DNA from 3 places in the Enterococcus sp. AZ128 genome. Region 1 is predicted to be linked to each of the others. Evidence: riboswitches for the same ligand, from Rfam matches in the RefSeq annotation. Region 1 holds a riboswitch; each other region holds the start of a gene.

Evidence for each region. A riboswitch is a leader RNA that binds a small molecule or an ion and turns the genes downstream of it on or off. The one in region 1 is predicted to bind thiamine pyrophosphate.
Region 2: another riboswitch for thiamine pyrophosphate. It lies ahead of thiT (energy-coupled thiamine transporter ThiT); the one in region 1 lies ahead of thiW (energy coupling factor transporter S component ThiW).
Region 3: another riboswitch for thiamine pyrophosphate. It lies ahead of tenA (thiaminase II); the one in region 1 lies ahead of thiW (energy coupling factor transporter S component ThiW).

Annotation. Positions count from the first base shown of each region.
Region 1 covers NZ_JBIORZ010000004.1:386,803-389,004, forward strand. Annotated here, with positions in the region: gene IGI38_RS23105 (hydroxyethylthiazole kinase) at 1-630, opposite strand, end outside; gene thiW (energy coupling factor transporter S component ThiW) at 627-1,166, opposite strand; TPP riboswitch at 1,238-1,327, opposite strand; gene gloA2 (SMU1112c/YaeR family gloxylase I-like metalloprotein) at 1,457-1,846, shown strand; gene IGI38_RS23120 (beta strand repeat-containing protein) at 1,967-2,202, opposite strand, start outside.
Region 2 covers NZ_JBIORZ010000004.1:76,549-78,750, forward strand. Annotated here, with positions in the region: gene IGI38_RS21580 (hypothetical protein) at 1-694, shown strand, start outside; gene thiT (energy-coupled thiamine transporter ThiT) at 738-1,328, opposite strand; TPP riboswitch at 1,378-1,476, opposite strand; gene IGI38_RS21590 (hypothetical protein) at 1,546-1,908, opposite strand; gene IGI38_RS21595 (low molecular weight protein-tyrosine-phosphatase) at 1,981-2,202, opposite strand, start outside.
Region 3 covers NZ_JBIORZ010000001.1:1,563,982-1,566,183, reverse strand. Annotated here, with positions in the region: gene IGI38_RS07670 (DUF2268 domain-containing protein) at 1-886, shown strand, start outside; TPP riboswitch at 949-1,040, shown strand; gene tenA (thiaminase II) at 1,218-1,874, shown strand.

The DNA of each region.
Region 1 (2,202 bases):
TAAAGCAGCAATCATCGCGCCGACAATATCACCTGTACCAGTGAATCGATCCAACGCCGGCACTCCGTTAGCTAAGCGGCGAATACATTTTTGATCGACCACAATGTCTTGGCTGCCGGTCGCTAAAAAAGTCGTTTTGGGGTAGCGTTTGACTATTTGCTGCAGTGCTGCGGATAATTCTTCGAGTGCTGCTTCACCTTGATCCAGCTCACTGCCGTCTACTCCACGAGCATGGCTTGGCAAGCCGCAAAAATTACGCAGTTCGGAAATATTGCCTTTCACCACAGTAGGGTTTTCCGCAATCAACAAACGCCCGACCTGATCACGAGTCTGACTGACACCATAGCCCACCAGATCGACAACACTCGGTTTTTGTCCCCTATTCGCCAGCTTAGCCGCAGCAATCAGACTCGCTTCCCGCTCCTCTGATAAATGACCGATATTCAGCAATAAACTGTCCGTTTGTTGAAACAACTCATTGAACTCTCTTGGATCAGAGGCCATGATGGGCTTAGCACCGATATACAGCAAGGCATTCGCCACCGTTTCACAGGTGACCTCGTTAGTTATACAATGAACCAACGGCGCATCTGCCAATGGAAATACGTTTGAAACCTTCGTTTTGATCATCCAAACATCCTCTCACTCAAAAATAAGCGCTGCCAACGTTTGAAAATCGTTGTTTCCTGCAGCTTCACCAATACGACGAACGCGATCGCCGAACCGATCAGCGTCGCACCGACAAAACGCGGCGTATAAATAAACCAATACAAATCACTTTGACTGCCAGTAAACCACACCATCACCGGATAGGATAATAATGAACCCAAAATACCTGTTCCAAATACTTCCCCCAGCATCGACCAAATTAGTTTCCCGCCTAATCGATAAAACAATCCTGCAAAAAAGGCGCCAAATATTGCACCCGTCAACGCTAACGGCGGAATCCCCAACATCGTCATTCGAATCAATGCACAGACAAAAGCCATGAGTGTTCCATAGACCGGACCCAACAACACTCCGGCCACAATATTCATGACACTAGACATTGGCGCCATCCCCTCGATCCGCATCAATGGTGATAAGACAACATCCAACGCGATCATTAAAGCCAGCAGTGTCAATTTATGGATTTTATTTTTCTCCACGTTAATCCTCCTTTCCATGAGAAACAACGAGATCAAGATACCTAAGAAAAACAGAAAAACCCAACCAAAATAAAATGGTCGGGTACAATCAGTCGTTAGCTACATTTCCCTGCGTCAGTTTTAACTGCATCAGGTTCCATGGGTATAATCTCAGCCATAAAGCACCCCAAATGTTTCTCTTCAATTGATTGGAGTATAACATACTTTTTTTATTCCAACTAGCTTATACTTAGGAAAGACTTGTCGAAGCCCTTCAGCTTTTTGCCGATAAAGCGGGTTCGATCAAGAAAAACAAGGAGGACACGCTCATGTCAAAACCAGATTTTTCTGCAATCCATCACGTCGCGATTATTGTCTCTGATTACCAAAAGGCGCGCCAGTTTTATGTCGATGTGCTGGGTTTACCGATCATCCGTGAGAATTACCGCCCAGAGCGCCAAGATTATAAATTGGATTTGCAGCTGAACGACGCGGAGTTAGAAATCTTCGCCCCGCAAAATCCGCCAAAACGCCCCAGCTTTCCAGAAGCTGCGGGATTACGCCACTTAGCGTTTAAAACGAATGATATCGAAGCTGCTGTTGCTTATTTAAGCAGTCACAGTATTGAATGTGAACCGTTGCGGACCGATGACTTTACTGGTGAAAAGATGACCTTTTTCTTCGATCCAGACGGCTTGCCGCTGGAGCTGCATGAATAGATAAACGACGAAAAGGAGCTGTGACAAAAATCTCGTCACAACTCCTTCTTTCGATTATTCAGTGAACCCGAAACAGCGTTATTGGAAATAGGCCGAAATTTTCTGTCACACCTCGTTAGTTTATCCGATTTTCCGCAATAGATAGAATCGGTTAACTACAAGCCCACCCAAAACGATGAGTACCAAATAAACCCACCAATTTGCTGTGTCCAATTTAATTCCTGTAACGACAACCGACTCAATGTAGCCGGCATTAAGAATTGGTTTCATTTCATTTTGAATATCAATCGTTAATGGATCGGAGAAACCGTCTTGATTTACATGACTGTTAAGCTCCGTGGTTCCCTTTTTAGTAA
Region 2 (2,202 bases), 310 kb from region 1:
TGTCGACGGTATCGTCCATCAGCCTAAACATTTGTTATTGCTAGACCCTGTAGCAGAAGCTGGTGAATACGAGCCACACACAGGTTTGAAAATCGTTAATAGTCCGGAACAAGTCCAACAATTCTTCGGCAACAAAGTTTTTACTCATTCAAAAGGAACCAAGTGGATCGATTTTAATGATCTGGCGATGTTGAAAGAGCTGACGCCATTAGAAATCTCAGAATTGCTATATTTTGGGCACATGCGGACACATCTGCATTCACCCTTTTTTTATAAGTTGCAAAATAATTTTGTTTATTTCAATTTAGGCAACGAAACTATGCGTGTCTATTACCGCTATTTAGACGAATTTTACCGAATCCTTGCAAGCAAACTAACACGGATCGTATTGGAGAAAGTCAATGATCGCCGCTCATTTTTCCGCAAGGGGTCTTCTGTCGCTCCATTAGATGGGGAACTGTTGAAGGAATTATATCCAATCTTACAAGAGGGCGCCATTTTCTGCCTCGACATGTCTGAATTGAAAAATAAAATTTACCATATCCCAATCTTTTTATCTGATGAAAAGGGTTGGCGTCGCAGTCCGAAGAATTACAAAAAGGAACAGCAGATCGCAGAGATTACCTATGATACGTCCAAGCAAGTATGGTCACTGGACGTTCAAAATGATGACCCTGTCTTCTCATTCCGCTAATAATAAAAAGCAGTTGTCCTGAAAAACGGACAACTGCTTTTTATTATTGTTGTTGGCTTTGTTTTCGAACCAAATTGCCATCTTTAGGCAGATATAATTGCGGTGCCTTTTCTGCAACTAAAACCGCAACAATCGCAGTTACGACTGCTGTCGCTAATCCGCTGATGCCATTCATAACAAGCGAGAATATCCACGGATTCATCCCCCACAACGCATAGCTGCCCCAGAAAACAACCCCTGCAATAAAATGCCAGAAGAATCTTGCTCCTGTACCAACAAAAGTACCTAGAATAATATTCTTTCGAACATTCCACATATCTTGATCAGCTAAACTTTGTTGAACCTTCTTTGCGTATAATCCAGCAAAACCGGCAAACGTAAAAGCGATCGGATACTCTATCAACACTTGAACAACACTCAGATAAACTACCTGGCTTGCTGGAAAATGCAAGATTCCCCAAATAAATGCCGACATTATTGCTGGTTTCAATCCTCTGCGTAAAGCAAATAGCGTCATCGGAATCATTCCCAACGAAATCGTAAAGCTGCTGCCAATAGTCGTTGGTATGAAAGTTAATACCAGCGCCAAAGCCGCCACCACTGTGCCTTCCACTAAAATTCTTGTCTTATACATAAAAAAACTCCTCCTTTTGAACATACAGTCCACAAAGGAGAAGTAACAATCATTACTTCATCACAATTCCTACGCTCGAATAACCGAAACAGGTACTAGGGTTTAGAGTCATCTCAATCTCAGCCCGAAGGCTCCCCTTTGCGACAGTATTATTCTATTTTTTAGTACCCCCAGAGTATAACAGATGTCTGTTCACTCGTAAAGGTATGAAATACTTTTAACGCGAAATGCTTTCTTGATCTCCGCTTGGTGACAAAGTTGTTACTTTTTTGATCCGATCAATCGTCAGCATCATCAATTGATTATCTTGGGTTCGAATAACGATGGATTCATTCGTCACTACTTTAGGCAACCAGCCTGAGATCGTTTGAAATTTTTCTTCGTCTTTTTCGTCTTGAACTTGAATGACTACTAAACTATTTTGCAGAGCTGCCATCTTCAGTTTGAGAAAAATGTTCTCGTTGGCTTGCTCTTGGGCTCGTTTTTCAGCAGAATCATTCAAAAAATCCGAGATGAAACGGTACGACGAATTCGAAAACAGCTTGATTAAATTCTTTTTAGGCTTCTCGTTTTTAGTCATTCAGCTTCCTCCTATCAAGAGCATGGTTATGTAGTATGATTTTACTTAAATTTTGAGGAAAAAACAAGGAATCTAGTCCAATTCAAAAAAAGTTAACCATTCGTTTAAACCTTTTTGAATTAAATCATAGGTTTCTTCAAAATTTCCTGTATACCATGGGTCAGGAATATTTTCACCGGCAGACCCAGACACTCGATCCAAATATAAATATATTTTGTCTTCTGTGCCTTCCGGTGCCATTGACTCTAGATCATAAACATTTTCTTGATCCATCCCAATGATGTAGTCAGCGGT
Region 3 (2,202 bases), on a different contig from region 1:
AATTGATTCGCTGTCCTATTATGAAGCGCATCTGCTGGATCAAAAAGATGAAAATACCTTTCGCTATGAGATCATGCAACCATTTGAGGAAATGTGGCGATATCTAAGTGTACCGCTTATGCCAAAAACTCCCGGAGGCTATGATGTGTTAATGGCATCAGAGATGATGGGAATCTGGACCCCGCGAAAAAGCAGCGAGCTGATTGAAACTAAGGTAGAACCTTTAAAAGACACGAATATTTTCGGGGAATGTCGTCAAGTTATAGAGGAAAGTGCACAGCTTTTCACTGACATTGGCTATCAAATACCGGTCGAAGAGTTTAATGTAAATATCTTGCTTGGTGATCCGGAAAACAGTGTCTTGATGGCAAGTGAAGGGTATAGCGGATTTGGCGGGATACCTGGGTATATTCTATTAATCGTTGTACCAAATGAGTTCAATCGCACGCGTTTAAAATCTGCTTTGGCCCATGAGTTTAATCATAATATTCGTTTTACGTATGAGCCTTTTAATCATGGAGATGTAAGTGTCGAAGATTATTTAGTGATCGAAGGCTTAGCGGAAGTTTTTGCCGAAACACTTTATGGCATCGAACATCGTGGTCCTTGGGTACAAGAATACGATCAGGAAGAGTTGGACCATACAATCGAGGTAATGAAGGATGGACGCGATGCTCGTGGCTTTGATCAGGTTTCTGCTTATATGTACGGGGATGAGGTCGCCCGTGAGCAAGGGTATCAACCCGTGGGACTCTCAAGAAACGCTGGCTACACGGTTGGCTATCAGCTTGTAAAGGATTATCTAAAAAATGCCGGAAAGACAATAGCTGAAGCGACTTTGACACCAAGTCGAATTCTTGTTCAGGAATCAAGAATTTTTGATTAAAAGCTAGAAGATTTAAATGGTAATCGTTTTTCTAAAAAGAGTATGCTATACTTTTAGTAATTGAATGACACTAGGGGTGCTTTTGAAGCTGAGATTATACCCATTGAACCTGAAACAGTTAGGACTGGCGCAGGGAATGTGTGATGTTTAGAATTTTGCACCCGACCGTTTTTTTGCGGTCGGGTTTTCTTCTGTCTGCGAGTTTTAAGCATCGAGCCTCCTTTTCATTCTTATGAGAATAAAGGAGGTTTTTTATGTTGTGATTCGGTGTTATTGAATGATTAGTATCAAGCAGGAGTATAAAAAATGAAGAACAAAGGAGAAAAAAAGAATGACTTTTACAACAATTGCCCGTCAAGAAGCAGCCTCTTTTTGGGAGGGTAGTTTTGAGCATCCGTTTATCACAACGTTGGCAGCTGGAAATCTAGACTCAGAAATTTTTCGTTATTACTTACTTCAGGATCGTTATTACCTTGAACACTTTTGCAAACTCTATAATCTAATCGCAGAACAAACAAATGATCGAAAGGTTCAAGAGCAATTACAAGAAAATGCGGAAAATCTTAGGCTAGGTGAAATGGCGATTCGCGAGGAGTTCTTTTCAGAATTAAAGATCTCTGATCGTGAGATTCTTAATACGCCGATTGCTCCCACAGCGTATCATTATGTTTCTCATATGTATCGACAGCTGATTGACGGCACGCCAAACACGGCCTTTGCGGGAATGCTGCCCTGTGCTTGGCTTTATCAAGAAATCGGTGTTCGTTTGATTGAGGCGGGCTCTCCCAATCCTTTGTATCAGCGCTGGATCGAAACGTATGCTGGTGAAGCCGCTGTGGAAGGTATTAAGAAGGAATGCGCGCTTTTAGATCGTTTATACCAAGAAAGTCCAAGACAAGAGCAGCAACAAATGATCGAATCCTTCGTGATCAGCAGTAAAATGGAATATGACTTTTGGGAAATGGCTGTTACTTTAGAAAAATGGTGATTTATATGAGATCGTTCGGAAGTGGACGGTCTTTTTTTGACCCTATAAGGAAAGTATAAAATTTTCACATGAATAAATCGCTATACAGTAGATTTATCCATGTCCGGCTTCACGGACTAGCTTTTCTACGCAAGCTACGCATACAGTTACTGCTAAATTCCATTAAACAGAACTAGCATATCGGCAATAAGCAAAAATATTTCGAAATTTGAGAAGCACCGAGGAGGTACCAATCAACATCAGTTCTCTTCGATCCCTGTGTTTCTTGGCAATTTAGAAATATTTTGGTCTTATTGCTGAGACACAGCGACTGCTTGCAGAGCTGATG